DNA from 4 places in the Metabacillus sp. Hm71 genome. Region 3 is predicted to be linked to each of the others. Evidence: riboswitches for the same ligand, from Rfam matches in the RefSeq annotation. Region 3 holds a riboswitch; each other region holds the start of a gene.
What was found. A riboswitch is a leader RNA that binds a small molecule or an ion and turns the genes downstream of it on or off. The one in region 3 is predicted to bind S-adenosylmethionine.
Positions count from the first base shown of each region.

Region 1 (4,960 bases), 2.6 Mb from region 3:
TGTCCACCAAGTGGATAGTATGTACCGCCTGTACCACCTGTTAATAAGCTTAAGTTTTGGCTTCCTCCCTCGTTGCTGCTTGAGCCTTCGCCACCTGACGCACTTTCATTGCCGCCGCTGCCGCATGCTGCTATCAACATGGAAAGTGTCAACAACATCACAAACAAAAGTCCCTTGTGACTCTTTTTCATAAAATTTCCCCCTTTTGTTATATAGTGTAAAAGCATACAATCTTATCTTAACATATGAAACAATAAAACTGTCAATTACGATAATTTTGAAAACAAGCGGTTTCTTGTCAAAAAATCAAGTAATTTAGCAGGTCAGCCTTATTAATTTTTTTTACCTCAACTCATGAAAAACACTATTTTCGTATAAACATTCTATTTTTCACCAACTCTATGTATAAATCTAGTATGATCTATTAAAGAAGTTCTTGTCTTTATTCTTGTAACATTATTTTACATTTATTTTTTGGTATCCTTCAAAAAAAAACTGACCCAAATGAGCCAGCTTTATCGAACACTTTCTTTTCTATTTATCTGTGGCAGCTTCTCGAGCGCCTCTGCAAAATCCTTGATTAAATCATCCACATTTTCCAAGCCTACGCTTAGTCTAAGCAGCCCATCTGAGATTCCGCGTTTTTCACGTTCCTCTGGAGGCATTGCCGCATGAGACATTTTCGCTGGATAGGATAGAATCGATTCTACCGCCCCTAAGCTTACAGCAAATACCGGGAGCTTAACGTTTTGAACGAGTGTTTTCACTGCTTCCCCATCTGCTAGTTTAAATGAGAGAACCGCACCGGCTCCTTCGGCTTGATATCGTTGTGTTTCATAGCCAGGGTGAAAGCTTAGTCCTGGATAGTAAACTTCTTCTACTTTCGGATGCTCACTTAAAAACTTTGCTAGTTTAAGTGCTGATTCAGAGGATTGCTTTAGGCGTACATGCAAGGTTTTTAACCCTCTTAATACAAGCCAAGCATCCTGTACACCTAACACAGCACCAAATGCATTTTGCAGCTTATATAGTCGTTCTCCTATTTCAGCATCCTTCACAACAGCAAGTCCAGCGAGTACATCACTATGGCCTGCTAAAAACTTTGTCGCACTGTGTAAAACAACATCAACACCTAATTCCAGAGGTCTTTGCAGCTCCGGTGTTAAAAAGGTGTTATCCAAAAAGGTTAGACAGCCATTCGCTTTTGCAAGATTAACAATACCGCGAATATCTGTCACCTTTAGCAATGGATTTGAAGGTGTTTCCATATAAATAACCTTTGTATTTGGACGAATTTCTGATGCAACTTGATGAAGATCTGTCATATCAACAAATGTATGCTCAATGCCGAATCTCGTTAAAACATCGGTGATAATTCGAAACGTTCCGCCATACACATCTTCGGTCACAAGGACATGGTCCCCTTGAGAAAGCAGCAGAAACGCGGTTGAAATAGCCGCCATTCCTGAAGAAAAAGCTAGTCCTCTTGTTCCGCCTTCTAATTCAGCAATTGCCTGCTCAAGCGCTTCACGAGTTGGATTGCCTGAACGTGCATAGTCATATTTTCCAAATTTATCAACATCAAATTGATGAAAGGTTGAGGAATGGTGGATCGGTACACTTACCGCTCCTGTCCCTAGGTCTACCTTTGCTTCATTGTGCAGCAGCTTTGTTTGAAACGACCACTCATGATTGCTCAACAGTTTCAGCCCCTTTCATCTGTTTAAAGCTTTGCGCTAAATCTTCCATAATATCCTCTGCGTGTTCAACACCTACTGAGAAACGTAACAGCCTATTACAGACGCCATTGGCAATTCGAATTTCCTCTGGAATATCCATATGCGTTTGTGTCGCCGGATACGTAATAAAGCTTTCGATTCCACCTAAGCTCTCTGCAAATGTAATCGTCTTAAGACTCTTTAAAAATGGATTTACCCATGCCTCATCCTGTAAACGGAATGACAACATTCCACCCTTACCTGGATATAAAACATCCCGCACATCTGGATGCTCCTCTAAAAAGCTAGCAACAGCTTTGGCATTTTGCTCATGCTGTCTCATCCGCAGCGACAAGGTCTTCATGCCGCGCATTAATAACCAGGAATCAAATGGAGATAACACGGCACCAATCGCATTTTGATGCTGGAAAAACTCTTCGCTTAATTGTTCTCCCTTTGTCACGACAAGGCCGGCCAGCACATCATTATGTCCGCCTAAATATTTGGTCGCACTATGGATGACGATGTCCGCGCCATCTAGAATTGGTGTTTGAATAACAGGTGTATAGAACGTGTTATCGACGATCACTAATAAATTGTGTTTTTTTGCTACTGCAGCAAGTGCCTTAATATCAGCTTCCTGCATTAAAGGATTTGTCGGTGTTTCGATAAATAAAGCCTTCGTTTTTTCAGAAATTAATTTTTCTGTTTCAGCCGGGTTTGTAAAGTCATCATATTGAAAGGATAAGCCATATTTTTTCCACTCTCTTTCAAATAAACGATATGTCCCGCCATACAGGTCAGAAGATACGATTAGTTCGTCACCGCTCTGAAAGAGGGCCATAATCGTTTGGATCGCAGCCATCCCTGAGCTGAAGGCAAAGCCGCGGTCACCGTGTTCTAAATCAGCGATTGCTTTTTCCACTAATAATCGTGTCGGGTTTCCAGTACGTATATAATCAAAGCCTGTAGATTCTCCAATTCCTGCATGTCGATAGGCTGTTGAAAAATAAACAGGGGGATTTACCGTACCTGTAACATTTTCACTGCGATTGCCGATTTGTGCTAATTTCGTTTCAATTCGTTGATTCATGTCTGTCACCATCCTAAGTGAGTTATTTTTCTAGATTATGATCATGAGAGGAAGCATTTTTAGACTTTTAAATAAAATAAAAAGTCTTCCCCGTTAAGAAGAAGACTGTGTATTTGGATGCGCTTCTTCTTATCTCTCAAGCATAATGCTGGTGTGGCTTGCTGGATTTAGCACCTTGGCACTCGGAAGATCTTGGTGGTTATGAAATCGTTGATTTTACATGTTGAAATTAGGAGGCTTTTAAATAGTGTTGTTTGGTTTTTTACAGCACGCAAGTGCTTGCGGCTTGCTTTGGCAAGCTTGGGGCAGATAATGAAAAATGCTTCGAACAAACAAAGGCGCTTTGTTCGAGTCATTTTCCATTATCTGCCCGTGCTGTAAAAAACAACATAGAGCCTCGCTTTAAACATAGCAAAATTAATATTCACCAGATCTTCACTCGTTTTGACCGGTTGCTGAGGCTTCATTGGGCCAGTCCCTCTGCCTCTCTTGATAAGAATGTATGAAATTTTTATCGTTTACTTTTTTTACTACTTTACATGATTCAAGTAAAGATTGCAATAATATTATTGCAATAGTTTGATATCTTCGACAATTTTTTCAATTTAGAAGGACATGAAAGAGATGCCTCACCCGAAGGAGGCATCTCTTTCATGATTTGTAGTTAATTTGATTCCGATAAATTTCATTTCTGTCATATCTTCAATGGCGTATTTAATTCCCTCTTTGCCAATACCGCTTTGCTTGACACCGCCGTACGGGTGATTATCCTGACGATATGTCGAGATTTCATTAATCCACACACCGCCCATTTCCAATTGGTCTGCAACGCGCATTGCCCGATCAATATCCCTTGTAAAAACACCTGCTTGCAAGCCATAAATCGAATCATTGGCATATCCAATGACTTCCTCCTCGCTCTCGAAAGGAATGACAGATACAATTGGGGCAAAAACTTCCTCAGCAATAATTTTCATATTTCGATCCACATTTGTCATGATCGTTGGCGCAAGTACCGTTCCGTTGCGTTCTCCGCCTGTTTCGATTTTTGCCCCTTTTTCAACCGCATCATCGATCCATTGCTTAGCCCGCTTTGCTTCTTTTTCGGTAATCATTGGGCCGATCTCTGTGTCTTCTTCCTTCGGATCACCAATTTTCAAGGCACTCGTTTGCTTTATATATTCTGACAAAAATGGCTCATAAATGCTCTTATGAACATACACTCTTTGTGCTGAGATACATACTTGTCCTGAAAAAGCGAAAGCACCTTTTACTAATTCTTTCACAGCACTTTCGATATGAGCGTCTTCAAACAAAATATTTGGCGAATTGGAGCCTAATTCCAACGTTACTTTTTTGAAGCCTGCTGACTCGCGAATTTTCCTTCCTACCGGCAAGCTTCCGGTAAAGGTAATTTTATGAACCTTTTCATGTGTGACAAGCGGTTCACCAACCTCTTCTCCTGTTCCCATTAACAGGTTTAATACTCCATCTGGAAGACCAGCCTCTTGAAATAGCTTCACGAGCTTATAGGCGGAAATAGGTGTTTTTTCAGCAGGTTTAAAAACAATTGTGTTTCCGGCTGCAATTGCTGGTGCAAGTTTATGAAGGGACAAATTTAAAGGAAAGTTAAAAGGAGTGATGGCACCCACAACACCCAGCGGAATTCGTTTAACAAACCCCATTCGGCTTTCACCGCCAATTGCCGCATCCATCGGAAGAACTTCACCAGTAATATTCTTGGCAAGCTCTGAGGCGAAACGCAAAACCTGAATGGAGCGGTTAATCTCATCGCGGCTGTACTTGATTGGTTTTCCTGCTTCCTGCACGATCGTTTCCGCAAATTCCTCTGCTCTTTCTGTCAAAAGATCGGCAGTCCGTCTTAAGATGTCAGAGCGTTTATGAGCAGGCATAAATTTCATGGTCGAATGAAAGGTTTCAAAGCTATTATTGACCGCCTCTTCAAGATCTGTACGAGTCGCTAACGCAAGTTCTCCAACTTTGTCTTGATTATAAGGGTTATGAACAGCCAGTGTTTCACGATTGTTTTCGTTCCGTTCTTGACCATTAATGATAGATCCGTATCGCATCATGCTTCCTCCTATCCTAGCAAAGAATTTTTCCAAGCTTCTCCGTTAATTTCATGTTT
Region 1 covers NZ_CM200278.1:1,297,846-1,302,805, reverse strand. Annotated here, with positions in the region: gene ACSVDH_RS06495 (TAXI family TRAP transporter solute-binding subunit) at 1-191, opposite strand, end outside; gene metC (cystathionine beta-lyase) at 516-1,700, opposite strand; gene ACSVDH_RS06485 (methionine biosynthesis PLP-dependent protein) at 1,687-2,811, opposite strand; SAM riboswitch class I at 3,171-3,310, opposite strand; gene ACSVDH_RS06480 (aldehyde dehydrogenase family protein) at 3,441-4,904, opposite strand; gene ACSVDH_RS06475 (acetolactate synthase large subunit) at 4,918-4,960, opposite strand, start outside.
Region 1: linked by a shared signal. The riboswitch ahead of ACSVDH_RS06485 (methionine biosynthesis PLP-dependent protein) and the one ahead of ACSVDH_RS23795 (methionine ABC transporter ATP-binding protein) in region 3 are both predicted to bind S-adenosylmethionine.

Region 2 (4,960 bases), 2.5 Mb from region 3:
TGTTTCCCCAACTAATGGATTTAGGAATAGTCCATCAACTGTTTCTAAAGCCGTTTTTTGGATGTATTCATGTGCACGGTGTACCGGATTACGAGTTTGGAAACCAACGATTGTTTTCCAGTTTAATTCCGCAAACATTGCTCTTGTTTCATTTGGATCAAAATAAAATTCCGCAAATTTCTTTTCTGGACGCTTAACAAGCGTAATTTCGCCACCAACATATACATTGCCGCGTTCAAACATTTTTCTCACACCTGGGTGAGCCAGTTCATCTGTACGATAAACATTGATAGCCTCTTTTTGTTTATCAGGAGTATAAATGTCTGCAATATTAATTGTGCCATATGTTACATTACCTGCTACAAGGCGTACTTCTTCACCGATTTCAAGCGACTCAGCTTTTTCTTCAGAAACTGGTAACGTAATTGGAATACTCCATACACACCCATTTTTTAGTTTCATGTTTTCAACAACAGATTCATAATCCTCTTGCGTTAAAAAGCCTTCAATTGGGCTGTATGCACCTATCGCGATTAACTCTAAGTCACTTAAAGAAGTCGCATCAAGTTCAATTTCCTTCTTGATGTGCGATACATCTGCTCCTAAAGATTGTTTTTGAATTAATGTTCCTCCGTGTGGAAGTAAGCTCATTTTCATGTCCTCCAATTCTATAATTGAAACTTTTATAGGGATTAAATCCCTCCACCTTCTTCATGCACTGTACGACGTTCTTGTTTGCTTGCTTTCATTAAGCTTAATGCACCAATTGTTGCAAGCAAGAGACTGCCTAACACAAAGATTGTATATAAATCACTTTCAATAAATAACTTCACTAGGAAATATGACATTGTTAGTGATATAAGTGGCGAAATCAACCATACCATTAACATGTTTTTCACAATTTTTTGCTGAAACACATTTGTACCCGATTTTGCGATGCCTATTCCTAAAATCGAGGAGGTTGTAATCTGAGTTAGCGGGACAGGCATGCCAAAAATTGAAGCAATAATTACCAATGTGGCGCCAGTTCCAGAAATTAATATCCCCTCAATTTTTGTAAAGCTCGTAATTTTCTTTCCATTTGTTTCAAGCACTCTTTTTCCTAAAATAAGTGCACCTAGCGCAACGAATATGCCGCCAATCAATGTCCCCTTTGAAACAGAAAGAATTTGTGCACTGACTAATGGTCCAACTGCATTCGCTACATTATTCATACCAGCTGAAAAAGCTTCAAAGAAACCTGCCATGATTAGAAGATACGTAATAATCTTCCCTTGAAACGAATATTTAGCCTCTAAATGAAAATAATGTAACACCTTAATAAAGATATATGCAATTAAAAACGCAATGATTGGAATAATGACCCAAAATAAGACAATCCATAGCAGATTGTTGACAAATAATACTCGATAAGCAATACCTACACCAACAACTGCCCCAACTGTGACCTCACTAGTAGAAAGTGGGATTCCTAATATATTAGCTAAAAACAGTGAAAAGGTAGCGGAAAAAAGAATGATGACAACAATTTTTATTGTGATAAGTGATGTTGGTATAATTCCTGAACTTATCGTTTTAACAACCTCTCCCCCGCCAATAACAGCACCCAAGATAACACCTATCCCACATAGGATCAGCGCGTTCCTTGGACGTAAAATCGCACCAGAACCATATGCAATTCCCATTGATGCAGCAGCACCGCTTGCACCAATGTTCATTGCAAAAAAGAGGCTGATAACGATAGCAATGATCTCTAACATCGTTTATAACCCCCTACTGATGGAGGCCGCATTCTGTTTTCATTTGCCCAGTCCATCTGCCAGATCTTAAATCATTTTCATCAAAAGCAGGCTTTGTGCAATGAAAACAACCGATGCTTGGATATCCCCTGTCATGTAATGGATTATAGATTAAATCGTTTTTATGAACGTATCTCCATACATCCTTCCACGTCCAATGAATAAGCGGGCAAACCTTTACTGAATGGAAGCGTTCATCCTTGTTAATAAAATTAACATGTTTTCTTGTTTCTGATTGTTCACGTCTAAGACCAGAAATCCATGCTGTTGCTCCTTGTAATGTCTCATTTAAAGGGATAATTTTACGGATATTGCAGCATTTATTCGGATCTGTTTCCCAAAGCTTATCACCAAATTCTTGAGCTTGTTCTTCTAATGTAAGCTTTGGCTTTTTTAATTCAATATTAAGCAGGGGATACTTTTCCTTTACCTTATCAATTAGCTCATATGTTTCCTTAAAATGAACATCTGTGTCTAAAAAAACAATTTTCGCATCCGGTTTTACTTTAGAAATTAAATCGATTAAAACAATTCCTTCAATACCAAAACTGCAAGCATAAATAATTTCTTCTCCATAGTGGTCATATGCCCAATTTAAAACATTTAGTGCACCTTTATAGGTGTCGTCAACTTCAAAATTCTCGTTGCTTACTTCAACCCAATTCTCATAAGTTAGCATATTATTCACCTCTTTCTTTGTAACTAAAATACTTCAGTTTCAAAACCCTTTATTCACACATTAATAGTCGGAATTAAATTCGAAGACCAACCAATATAGTATGAATTATACACGAAATTTTTATTATGACAATCATTAAGTATTGCCAATCATCGGCTATTTTCCTTTGAACTCTCCTTACTATATAAATCTAGTTTTTAAAAAGCCTCCCGAGCAGAAGACTTTTAAGGACGATCTACACTTATCCTCCCAAATTCGTATAGATTTGGCTGGAATTAGCACCTTGCTCTTACAGCAGGTTGCCGGGCTTCACAGGGCCAGATCCCTTCACCACTCTTGATAAGAACTATGCTATTGATTCAAAATTTTAACACAATTCTTGCAAAAGTCAACCCGACTTTTTCCATCGGATTAATTAATTCATATTTTTTTATCATTCCCTCAAATTCCTTAACAATTTAGACAAATTTAACTTCTCTTGTTTACTCATGAAAGTATAGGTTATATATATACAAAAAACAAAAAAGCGTACTTTGTTCATTACTATTTTTTGCCTGAATCTTAACCAATCTGAGAATATTTAATGTTCTTCAAAAAGTTATCTCCAACCAAAAGAAGCAGGGTTTGATAAACTACCCTGCTTCTTTAAAATATTAATGATGGAGATCCTTTCCTTTAAGTTGGGTTATGATGCTGTATGAGATTGTCTCCCATATTGACTCATCATTTAAATAAGCGTTTCTGAATTTGCTATACATCTCCATTTGTTTTTCTTTAAAATCCGGTGCATCATTTTCTGGCAATGCTCCTCTTTCTTGATCTACCAACTTTTGAATTTTTTGAGCTCTTGGTCCCCAAACTGCTTTTTCCTCACCGTTTTGATCAATAAATATATAGATAGGGATCGCTCTGGATGTTCCATTTGTTAAATATTGGTCCATCAACTCTAGATTTTGATCCCTTAGTAAAAAACGTACTTCCATATTTGAAGCTTCTGCTATTTTCATAAGGATTGGATTATTAACAAGTGCATCTCCGCACCAATCCTCAGTCAAGGCAATCACTTTAAGTTGTTTTCCTTGTAGCTTTTCTAAAAAAGCAAGATCGTCTTCATTTAACGTAAAACGATCATAGATAGAAAGCATTTCTTCTTTATTAATTGTCATCTGATTCGAATATCGTTCAAAAGTAATCCCCTTTGAAAACCAGTCATGTAAATTTATGCTCACTTTTTCCACCCCATTAGTTATTATTTATTTCTTAAAAATAAAGCTATCAAATTTCGATTATAGAAGCCAGCAATAAGCTTGTTATTACTTTGCAAAAAAAGAGACTAGTCAACTAAAGGGTATTCTAGCCTTTAGAGACAGTCTCTTACCAATAACACAGCTTAACTATTTAATTTTGTAACCAAGCTTCTGAAGCAGGATTTTCTCTCCACATTTTTAGCTTGTTAAGGTCTTGTTCACCAACATAGCCTTCTTTAACAGCCACTTCAATTAGTGTTTCATAGTCACATAATGACTTTGCTTCGACATTTGCCTCAGCTAGGCGTTCTGAACCAACAGAGAGACCATAAGTAAAGATGGATACAATGCCAAGTACTTCACAGCCGGCAGCACGCAGCGCTTCAACTGCAGTAATTGCACTTCCCCCAGTTGAAATTAGATCCTCTACAACCACAACTTTTTGATTTTCCTTTACTTGTCCTTCTATTTGGTTACCTTTACCATGTCCCTTTGCCTTGCTACGCACATAACACATAGGCAGATTTAATAGATCGCTCACCCATGCTGCATGTGGAATGCCTGCAGTAGCCGTTCCTGCAATCACTTCTACCTCGGAAAAATGCTCGTTAATTAATCCTGTAAGTCCTTCAGCTATTTGTTTACGAATTTCAGGAAAGGATAGTGTGAGACGGTTATCACAGTAAATAGGCGATTTCATTCCGCTTGACCATGTAAATGGATCGTTTGGCTGGAGAAAGACCGCCTTGATTTCTAATAATTGTTTTGCAATTGTTTGTTTCATTATCCTATTCCTCCCATAATTTTTTAACGTTCAAATAAGCTTCATATGGATTAGGCTGCTTTGTTATACTTCTTCCAACAACGATGGCAGTAGAACCTAATCGACGCGCAAGATCTGGAGTTGCGATTCTTGTTTGATCATCTGCAGAATCCTCTTTCATACGAATTCCAGGTGTTACTGTCATGAAGGATCTGCCAAGTTTTTCATTAAGTATTTCGACCTCATGTGTTGAGCAAACAACACCATCTAGTCCGCTTTCTTTTGCCATTTTTGCATAATGAAGTACAATATTCTCTATGTTTTCATTTATTAACAATTCTTTATCGACCATCTCTTGTGATGTACTTGTTAGTTGTGTTACGGCAATACATGCAGGACGCTGTTTCCCTGCTGGTGTTCCAGCATCCAACCCTGCAATTGCCGCTTCCATCATCTTTTTTCCGCCTGCGGC
Region 2 covers NZ_CM200278.1:2,355,022-2,359,981, reverse strand. Annotated here, with positions in the region: gene sat (sulfate adenylyltransferase) at 1-651, opposite strand, end outside; gene cysP (sulfate permease) at 693-1,760, opposite strand; gene ACSVDH_RS11120 (phosphoadenylyl-sulfate reductase) at 1,774-2,478, opposite strand; SAM riboswitch class I at 2,717-2,824, opposite strand; gene ACSVDH_RS11115 (thioredoxin family protein) at 3,132-3,707, opposite strand; gene pyrE (orotate phosphoribosyltransferase) at 3,877-4,509, opposite strand; gene pyrF (orotidine-5'-phosphate decarboxylase) at 4,514-4,960, opposite strand, start outside.
Region 2: linked by a shared signal. The riboswitch ahead of ACSVDH_RS11120 (phosphoadenylyl-sulfate reductase) and the one ahead of ACSVDH_RS23795 (methionine ABC transporter ATP-binding protein) in region 3 are both predicted to bind S-adenosylmethionine.

Region 3 (4,960 bases):
CTTGACTCATAGCTGCCCCGCCGCCAAAGGCTGCTGATACGCCAATGGCTTCTAAAATTTCCTCTTCACTTGCACCATGATCTAAGCAGCCTTTTGTATGGTAGATCATACAATATTCATCCTGACATTGAATACTGATCCCTAAAGCAATCAAATGCTTTTGCTTTTGAGACAAAACCCCTTCTTTAAAACAGGCTTCTGTAAATGCATTATAATGATGAGCAATTTCCGGCATTTTTTGTGTAAACGTTCCTATTCCCGTCTTAAATTCTAACAAAGCAGCTTCTGTTGAATTTCGAGGTTCATGTGTATGTTCCATTTTATCATCAGCTCCATTCAGTAATTTTTCACGGTTAGTATGCTGTACATAGGGAAAAGTATACTGTGAATCGAACCACACTCAATAAGAAATGAACCATCTATTACACTTTTTGAACCACTCTCACAAAGAATCGAACCATCCACCGCTTTTTCCAAACCACTCTCACTAATAATTGAACCACCTATCATTTTTCTAAAGCCCATACTAAAAAAGCTGACAGCATACATCCATGCTGTCAGCTTTGTCACAATTATTCTCCTTGTGCAGCGGAGATAACTGAGCCTTTATATTTCGTTTTAATAAAATCTTGAATTTCTTTTGATTGTAATACTTCAACAAGTGCTTTAATTTCTTCTCTGTTTTCGTCACCTTCACGAACAACAATCAGGTTAACATACGGGTTGTTTTCTGGAGATTCAAGAGCAATCGCATCTTCAGCTGGGTTTAAGTCTGCTTCTAATGCATAGTTACCATTTATTAAAAATGCATCTGCTTCATCGTTTTCATATGCTTTTGTAAGCATTGGTGCTTCAATATCTGCTTCAAACTCTAGGTTTTTTGGGTTTTCTGCAATATCTTCAATCGTAGCTTCTGTTTTATTTACGCCTTCTTTTAGCTTAATTAAGCCTTTTTCTTCTAACATTGAAAGCATACGACCGTGATCTGCAACAGAGTTACTCATAATGATCTTTGCACCATTAGGAAGATCTTCTAATGATTTATAACGCTTTGAATAAACACCAATAGGTTCAATGTGTACTCCGCCGGCACTGACAAATTTATAATCATTATCAGCAATTTGTGACTGTAAGTATGGCTCATGTTGGAAATAGTTTGCATCAAGGTCTTCTTCCGCTAATGCTTTATTAGGTAAAACATAATCTGTAAATTCTTCAATTTCTAATTCAATACCTTTTTCCTCTAATAAAGGTTTTGCTTCTTCTAAAATTTCAACATGCGGTACTGGTGATGCACCAACTTTTAATGTTTTAGTGTCTCCCTCTGAACCGGCTCCTTCTTCTTGTGCTGCACCGCCGCAAGCAGCTAATGCAGTTGTGAAAATCGCAAGAATGATTGCAAATAAAGTCTTTTTCATTCCTTTTCCTCCTATCGCTTATCAATAGATTTAGTTATGATATCCCCAATAAATTGGATAATAAACACAAAGATTAAAATAATTATCGTTGCTACAAATGTAACCTGGTTATTGCCGCGGTTAAAACCTTCCAAAAAGGCCAAATTTCCTAAACCGCCGGCACCAATTGCCCCTGCCATTGCTGTATATCCAATTAGCGCAATAGCTGTTACAGTAATACCAGAAACCAACGCTGGCATTGATTCTGGAATGAGAACCTTCCAGATAATCGTGCTTGTTTTAGCCCCCATTGATTTAGCTGCCTCAATAACACCTTTATCGATTTCACGTAAGGCAATCTCAACCATACGTGCATAAAATGGCGCTGCACCGATGATCAGTGCAGGTAAGGCTGCATTAGCACCTAAAATAGTACCCACCACTATTTTTGTAAATGGCAGTAATAAAATAATTAAGATAATAAAGGGAATGGAGCGGAAAATATTGACGATCCCAGCTACAATTGCGTTGATAAGCTTGTTTTCCCATATATTTCCCTTTGCTGTCAAAAATAACAATAATCCCAGGATAATTCCTAAAAAGAATGTTGCCACGACAGATATGCCGGTCATATAAATGGTTTCATTCGTGGCTTCCAATACCTTTTCCCAATCCACTTCAGGTAGAAGCTGTTCAAGCATTTGCAATCACCTCCACCTCAATTTGTTGATGATAAATAAATTCTAAAGCCTTATTGAGCTCTTCTTCTTCCCCATCTAAATGGATGAACAAACTTCCATATGAGCCGCCTTGTGTTTGTGAAATTTTCCCTTGCAAAATATTAACATCAAGATCAAACCTTCTGATTAAGTTTGTAATCAATGGCTGTTCAGCTGATTCGCCAACAAATGTTAATTGAATCACTTTGCCCTTTGGATATAGCTCCGCTAAATGGGCAACCACTTCGTTTGTTTCTTCCGATTCTGTGACTTGCTTCACAAACCGTTTCGTAATTGGCTGTTTAGGATTCTTAAATACTTCAAGTACATTTCCTTCCTCAACAACTTGTCCATTTTCCATAACTGCTACACGATGGCAAATTTTTCGAATAACATGCATTTCATGTGTTATCAGAACAATTGTAAGACCTAATCTTTTGTTGATATCAACCAGTAAATCTAAGATGGAGTCTGTTGTCTGCGGATCAAGTGCAGAGGTTGCTTCATCACACAGTAATACCTTCGGATTATTGGCCAATGCCCTAGCGATTCCTACCCGCTGCTTTTGACCGCCGCTTAATTGAGATGGGTATGCATTTTCACGGCCTTCCAGCCCTACAAGCTTAATTAGCTCATCAACACGCTTTAAACGTTCGGTTTTATTTACGCCAGCTATTTCTAATGGAAATGCAATATTCTCTCTTACCGTTCGTGACCATAATAGATTGAAATGTTGAAAGATCATGCTAATTTCCAAGCGTGCTTTACGTAATTTACTCCCGCTAATCGAGTCAATTTGGCTTCCTGCGACATTGATCTCTCCGCTTGTTGGTTTTTCCAAGCCATTCAGCAATCGAATTAAAGAGCTTTTTCCTGCACCACTGTAACCAATGATTCCGAAGATTTCCCCTTTATCTATCGTTAAATTGACATTATTTACAGCCGTTACATTACCTGAATTTGTTTGATATATCTTTTTTACATTCTTTAATGTAATCATTGTGTCACCTTCTTTCGATTCTTAAAATCTCACCTAAAAAATGGTTGTAAGACAAAGATAAGAAAAAAACCCTTCTGCTAAATGAGCAGAAAGGCATAGCAAATGTCCTTTCTCTCATCTTTCAAAGCTTTTGCTTTGCGTGAATTGGCACCATTTCAACAGCGTTGATGGTTGCCGGGCTTCATAGGGCACTTCCCTCCACCTCTCTTGATAAGAGATCAAATTATATAATAAAAGTTTTTCATAGAATTCATGATGAGCTTTAAATACGTTTGTGATTGTATCATGCATTTTAAAAGGATGTCAACAAAATCTCCTTAACTACCAAAAATTAATTTACTACTAAACTATTTTGAAAAAGTGGATGGCCTTGCTAAAGAAAATAAAACAGGATGACCTAGATTTCTAAGCCATCCCCAATTGATAGTTTATGATTGAAGCTGTTCTAGTCCTTTTACACCAGTTGCTTTGTAAATTGCTTGATCAAGATCTTCCATGATATCTTGGATATGCTCTATACCAACAGATAAGCGAATCAAATCCTCTGTCACACCTGATGCTTTTAATTCCTCTGCACTTAACTGCTGATGGGTTGTACTGGCAGGATGAATGATTAAGCTTTTTGCATCACCCACGTTTGCCACATGTGACCATAATTCAACATGATTAATCACAGCAGCTCCAGCTTTACGACCACCTTTTATACCAAATACAACAACCGAGCCGGCACCTTTTGGTAAATATTTAGCAGCCAATTCCTTTGCAGGATGGTCTGAATGTTCAGGGTATAACACCCATTCAACAGCTGGATGCTCTTCTAAATACTTTACGATTTTTCGTGCGTTTGCAACATGCTCCTTCATTCGAACGTGAAGCGTTTCTAAACCTAAATTAAATTGAAAAGCGTTATAAGGACTGATTGCTGGACCTAAATCCCTTAACAATTGGACCCGAGCCTTTATTATAAATGCTTGTTCGCCCAATGCTTTCGCATAGACTAAATCATGGTAGCTTGGATCAGGAGTTATAAAACTAGGAAACTTAGGATTATTCCAATCAAATTTTCCGCCATCAACAATGACGCCTCCAAGGGTTGTCCCATTTCCAAGCAGCCATTTTGTCGCTGAGTGTACAACAATATCTGCTCCATGGTCAATCGGCTTGCAAAGGAAAGGAGTGGCAAAAGTATTATCAACGATTAAAGGAATCCCTGATTCATGGGCAATATCGGCAACTGCCTCAATATCCAGTACATCTAAGCTTGGATTTCCGATCGTTTCAGCGAAAATGGCTTTTGTATTTGGCGTAATAGCAGAGCGGAAATTTTCAGGATTCTTTGAATCGACAAAAACCGCCTTAATTCCATATTTAGGTAATGTGTTAGCAAATAGATTATAGGTTCCGCCGTATAATGTTGCTGCTGAAACTATTTCATCCCCAGCTTCGGCTATATTTAATATAGAAAGTGTAATGGCTGCCATACCGCTGGAAACAGCTAAGCTTCCTACCCCGCCTTCCAGCTGAGCAATTCTTTCTTCAAAAACGGTTGCTGTCGGGTTATGGATTCGTGTATAAATATAACCTGGTTCTTTTAATCCAAAGAGATTTGCCGCATGTTCTGTACTCTCAAATAAATAAGCATTTGATTGATAAATTGGTACAGATCTAGCACCAGTCATCGTATCTTTCTGTAATCCCCCGTGGATTGTAATTGTTTCAGGCCGATACTTTTTCTTCTCCATCTGTTTTCCTCCTCATTCTTTATTTATAAAGCTTTTGTCAGAGAACGTTAATATAAAGTTGTGAATATTCCAACTATTTATATGGTAAGCGATTTCAATCGA
Region 3 covers NZ_CM200278.1:4,818,293-4,823,252, forward strand. Annotated here, with positions in the region: gene ACSVDH_RS23775 (carboxymuconolactone decarboxylase family protein) at 1-319, opposite strand, end outside; gene ACSVDH_RS23780 (hypothetical protein) at 337-570, opposite strand; gene ACSVDH_RS23785 (MetQ/NlpA family ABC transporter substrate-binding protein) at 573-1,418, opposite strand; gene ACSVDH_RS23790 (methionine ABC transporter permease) at 1,430-2,098, opposite strand; gene ACSVDH_RS23795 (methionine ABC transporter ATP-binding protein) at 2,091-3,116, opposite strand; SAM riboswitch class I at 3,228-3,333, opposite strand; gene ACSVDH_RS23800 (O-acetylhomoserine aminocarboxypropyltransferase/cysteine synthase family protein) at 3,545-4,858, opposite strand.

Region 4 (4,960 bases), 1.8 Mb from region 3:
TCCGTGACAGTATAATGCCCAAAAAATAAAAAGTCTACTATTTGCCTTGATAAACAATAAAAGGACGTGTGACAATTCACACGTCCTTTGTGCAAGTTTAAGAAAGTATAAAATTTTGTACTTAGTTTTAGTGTCTAGCTCCAGGCGCCATCGGCTCGAGGTCATAAGTCAAATAGGAATTGAAGGTAAAGAACACCTTCTATTCCTATTCGCCTTATGCTTGTCGCCGATAGGCGGGCGCCTTGCGCTTTTCTTAACTTATTTTAACTTAAACGAACTTTTTAAAGATACAATTCTGTTAAAAACCTTTTTCTCTTCAGTAGAATGCTTAGGGTCAACATTGAAGTATCCGTGACGGAAAAATTGGAATTTATCATGTTCTTTACAATCTTTCATATTAGGCTCAATGAAGCCTTGTAAAACTTCTAATGAGTTTTTGTTCACGTAATCGAGGAAGGTTTTTTCCTCATTGTGATCAACGTCTGTTTCGTCTTCTTCGTTTTCACTATTATCAAGAATAAGTGGTTCATATAAGCGGAATTCTGCTGGAAGTGCATGCTTTGCATCAACCCAATGCAATGTGCCCTTTACTTTACGTCCAGTAAAACCCGTTCCGCTCTTCGTTTCTGGATCATAAGTACAATGGATTTCAATGACATTTCCAGCCTCATCTTTAATAACATCCTCACATTTGATGAAGTAGGCATGTTTTAAACGCACTTCATTTCCAGGGAAGAGACGGAAATATTTTTTTGGAGGATCCTCCATAAAGTCTTCCTGCTCAATGTAAATTTCACGAGAAAACGGAATTTGTCTCATCCCCATTTCAGGAACCTCAGGGTTAATTTCTGCGTCAAGCATCTCAACTTGACCTTCAGGATAATTCGTAATGACAACTTTCAAAGGCTTTAAGATTCCCATTGTACGCGGGGCTTTTAGCTTTAAATCTTCTCTGACGAAGTGTTCAAGCATTGCCTCATCAACGAGTGCAGAGCCTTTAGATACACCTGTTTCCTTGACAAATTCACGGATGGCTTCAGGTGTGTACCCTTTTCTTCTTAAACCTGAAATGGTTGGCATTCGAGGATCATCCCAGCCATCAACGAAGTTTTCATCAACAAGCTGCTTCAGCTTACGTTTACTCATAACAGTATTTTTAATGCCTAAACGGCCAAATTCGATTTGCTGCGGTTTATTTTCCATTTCACATTCTTCAATAACCCAGTTATAAAGGGGGCGTTGATCCTCAAATTCTGTTGTACATAAGGAGTGGGTAATTCCTTCAATGGCATCCTCTAGAGGATGGGCAAAGGCATACATCGGGTAAATACACCAAGCATCGCCTGTGTTATGATGTGTTGCATGGGAGATCCGGTAAATAACAGGATCACGTAAATTTATATTAGGTGATGACATATCAATTTTTGCACGAAGCACTTTCTCACCATTGGCGAATTCACCTTTGCGCATTTTTTCAAATAAAGCTAAGTTTTCATCGACTGAACGATTCCGATAGGGGCTTTCTTTTCCGGGCTCGGTAAGTGTACCGCGATATTGTCTAATTTCATCAGCTGTTAAATCATCAACATATGCTTTTCCCTTTTTTATTAGGAGAACAGCACGGTTGTACATTTCTTCAAAGTAATCAGAGGCAAAAAACAAACCATCCCATTGGTAGCCGAGCCATTCGACATCTTTCTTGATCGCTTCAACGTATTCGGTATCTTCCTTTAACGGGTTTGTATCATCAAAGCGCAAGTTGGTTTTTCCATTAAATTCATCCGCTAAACCAAAATTAATGACGATTGACTTTGCATGGCCAATGTGTAAGTATCCGTTAGGCTCTGGAGGGAAACGAGTATAGACAGAATCACGTTTTCCTGTTTCTAGATCCTCTTTAATGATGCTTTTAATAAAGTTTGAGGAATTGTGTTCCAAATCAGATCAAACCTTTCTTTTATATGTAAAAATAAGTTCTGCCTTCCATTATACCAATTCATACGCAAAAGGTTAATTTACGAAATCAATTTTATAATAATAGTATATATATTTACATGATTCGTTCATCTGTATACAAGATGATAAAAATAAAAAGAAAATATTTGCTTGATCATAGGAGTTATTTTATTGCTCCTGTCTGTTATGGAAAAGCCGATGAAAAAACCGGATAAAGGAAAATGTGTGAGCGCAATTATTTTATTGATTTGTACAAATAGTCAAAAAATAGTTGACAAGACCTCTATAGCCGATTAAAGTAATTATATTCTTAATTTTACTTAATTGCATAGTAAATCTCTTATCAAGAGTGGCAGAGGGACTGGCCCGATGATGCCCGGCAACCGTTCTTTTATAGAATTGGTGCTAATTCCTGCAAAACCTAAATGGGTTTTGAAAGATAAGAGAGGAGACTCCTATATATACGTGTGGCGAAACCTCTCTATCTTTGAGAGGTTTTTTGCGTTTTAAAGGACTCAATCCGCTTGAGTTCTAGAGTAAAAAAGGGAAAAAATGATCACACAAAGGAAAAGGAGAGTTTACAAACATGAAAAACAGACGATTTAACTCTGCATTTATTTTCATTCTTGTCATTGCATTATTTGTAACAGGCTGTTCTTCAAATGGTGCTGAAACAGCTGAACCTGCAAAAGGGAATCCGGATGTATCGCTGGAAAATGTCCCAGAGCGCTTTGCGAACGGTGAAGGAGCGAAAATTAAGGTCATCCGTAAAATCGGCGGGGATGATCATACAGCTCAATTTTTAGCTGGTGCAAAGGAGGAAGGAGAAGCATTAGGCTTCCAAGTTGATGTATTTACAGCAAATGGCGATACAGCAAAATTCCACGATGCAATCGCACAAGGGCTTGAAGAGGATTATGATGGATTTATTATTTCCCACGGAGATGATGCGGCAACAGTTAAAGCTGTGCAAAAGCTTGTTGATGCTGGAAAAAGCGTTGTTACTTTCGACTCTAACGAAGAATTATCACAAATCGAAGGTGTAACCTTAACTTCACAAGATGACGAAGCACTTGCTACATTAGCACTGGAGCAGCTAATAAAAGATACAAATGGAGAAGCGAATATTGTATACCTTTGGGTTGATGGCTTCCCGCCAATGGTAAGACGTAATCAAGTTTATCAAGAAACATTAAAGAACAATCCTGGTATTAAAGAAATTGAACGCTTTGGCGTAGCTGCAGCTGATACTTCGGTGCAAACACAAAATGCTGTAGCGGCAATGCTAAATAAGCATCCAAAGGGTGAAATCGATGCGATTTTTGCTACATGGGACGCATTTGCGATTGGTGCAGCCCGTGCAATTAAAGAAGCTGGCAGAGATGAAATCAAAATCTATGGAATTGATGTTTCTAATGCAGACCTTCAAGAAATCCAAGATAAAAGCAGCACTTGGAAATACACGGCAGCCGTTGATCCAAAGCTAATCGGGGCAGTAGACATGAGATTACTAGCCAAAAAGCTAGCTGGAGAGGAAACGCCGCAAACCTATAATCTTGAGGCTTCACTCATTTCACAAGAAGCATTATTAAAAGCAAGTGAACCAGTAAATATGGTGAATCTTGCAAAGACAATAGAAGGCTGGGGACAATCAACAGCATTTGAAGAAGAGTGGATGAAAACATTAAAGGAATATTATAAAAAATAAAACGTATATCAAAGGGTCTGCCCCCAAAACAAACAGATTAGGTTCTCACTATATGTTTGGGGGTCTGCCTCTTTTTTAGTTATGAAAGGAAGGAGGAAAGCAACTTGAAGCAATCAATCTTAGAAATGAAGGATATCTCTATTGAATTTCCAGGTGTGAAGGCTTTGGATTCTGTAGACTTCATCATGAAAACTGGTACAACCCATGCCTTAATCGGAGCAAATGGAGCCGGGAAATCAACGTTGATGAAGGTTTTATCAGGCGCATATGACCATTACACCGGGAACATCTTCATTGATGGTGAAAAGACGTCCATTAGAACGCCAAAGGATGCTCAGGAGAATGGGATTCAAATTGTCCACCAAGAGGTTGATACTGCCCTTATCCCTTACTTGACAGTAGGGGAAAACATTATGCTGACAAAAACGGTTAATGATATGGGGAAAAAGCAATTGATAAAATGGGCAGACATGCATAAACAAGCAGAAACGATTTTAAACAGCTTAAACATTCGTGTATCTACGAAAAAATTAGTGAGTGAACTCACATTGGCTGAGAAACAAATGGTGCTAATTTCCAGGACGGTTTCAACAGATTGCAAGTTTCTTATATTAGATGAACCAACAGCACCACTTAGCCATTCAGAAACAAAAGAACTATTTCGCATTGTTCGGGAGCTAAAAGATAAAAATGTCGGGATTATTTTTATTTCCCATCGTCTCCCGGAAATTTTTGAAATCTGTGATGAAATGACGATTATGAGGAACGGGAAGCTTGTTTCACGTGAGCTTGTTGCCCATCTTACCCCAAATAAAGTAGTAGAGCTGATGTTAGGCAGAGAGCTTCAAGAGCAATTTCCAAAAAAATCTGCTCAGGTTGGAGATGTGCTATTTGAGGTCAATGCACTTAGTGATACCGGTAAGTTAAGGGATATCTCCTTATCTGTCCGCAAGGGTGAGATTGTCGGGATTGCTGGATTAGTTGGTGCTGGAAAAACAGAACTATGTAAGGCGTTATTTGGAGATGCAAAAATAAAGTCAGGTGTCGTAAAGCTTGATGGAAAGGTGCTATCGCTAACAAATCCTTATCAAGCTGTAAAGCAAGGGATTGCATTAGTGCCTGAGGAAAGAAGAAAAGAAGGGATTCTTGTAAAGGAATCTGTCACCACGAACTTAACGTCAGCTAGTTTAGGTGCGTTTACTAAGGCGCTTAGTTTTTTAAACCGAAAAGCAGAGAAACAGAAGGCGTTAGAGCTGATTAATCATCTTGGGGTAAAAACACCTTCAGAGGAAGCGA
Region 4 covers NZ_CM200278.1:459,517-464,476, forward strand. Annotated here, with positions in the region: gene ACSVDH_RS02395 (glutamine--tRNA ligase/YqeY domain fusion protein) at 259-1,938, opposite strand; SAM riboswitch class I at 2,294-2,402, shown strand; gene ACSVDH_RS02400 (sugar ABC transporter substrate-binding protein) at 2,543-3,664, shown strand; gene ACSVDH_RS02405 (sugar ABC transporter ATP-binding protein) at 3,769-4,960, shown strand, end outside.
Region 4: linked by a shared signal. The riboswitch ahead of ACSVDH_RS02400 (sugar ABC transporter substrate-binding protein) and the one ahead of ACSVDH_RS23795 (methionine ABC transporter ATP-binding protein) in region 3 are both predicted to bind S-adenosylmethionine.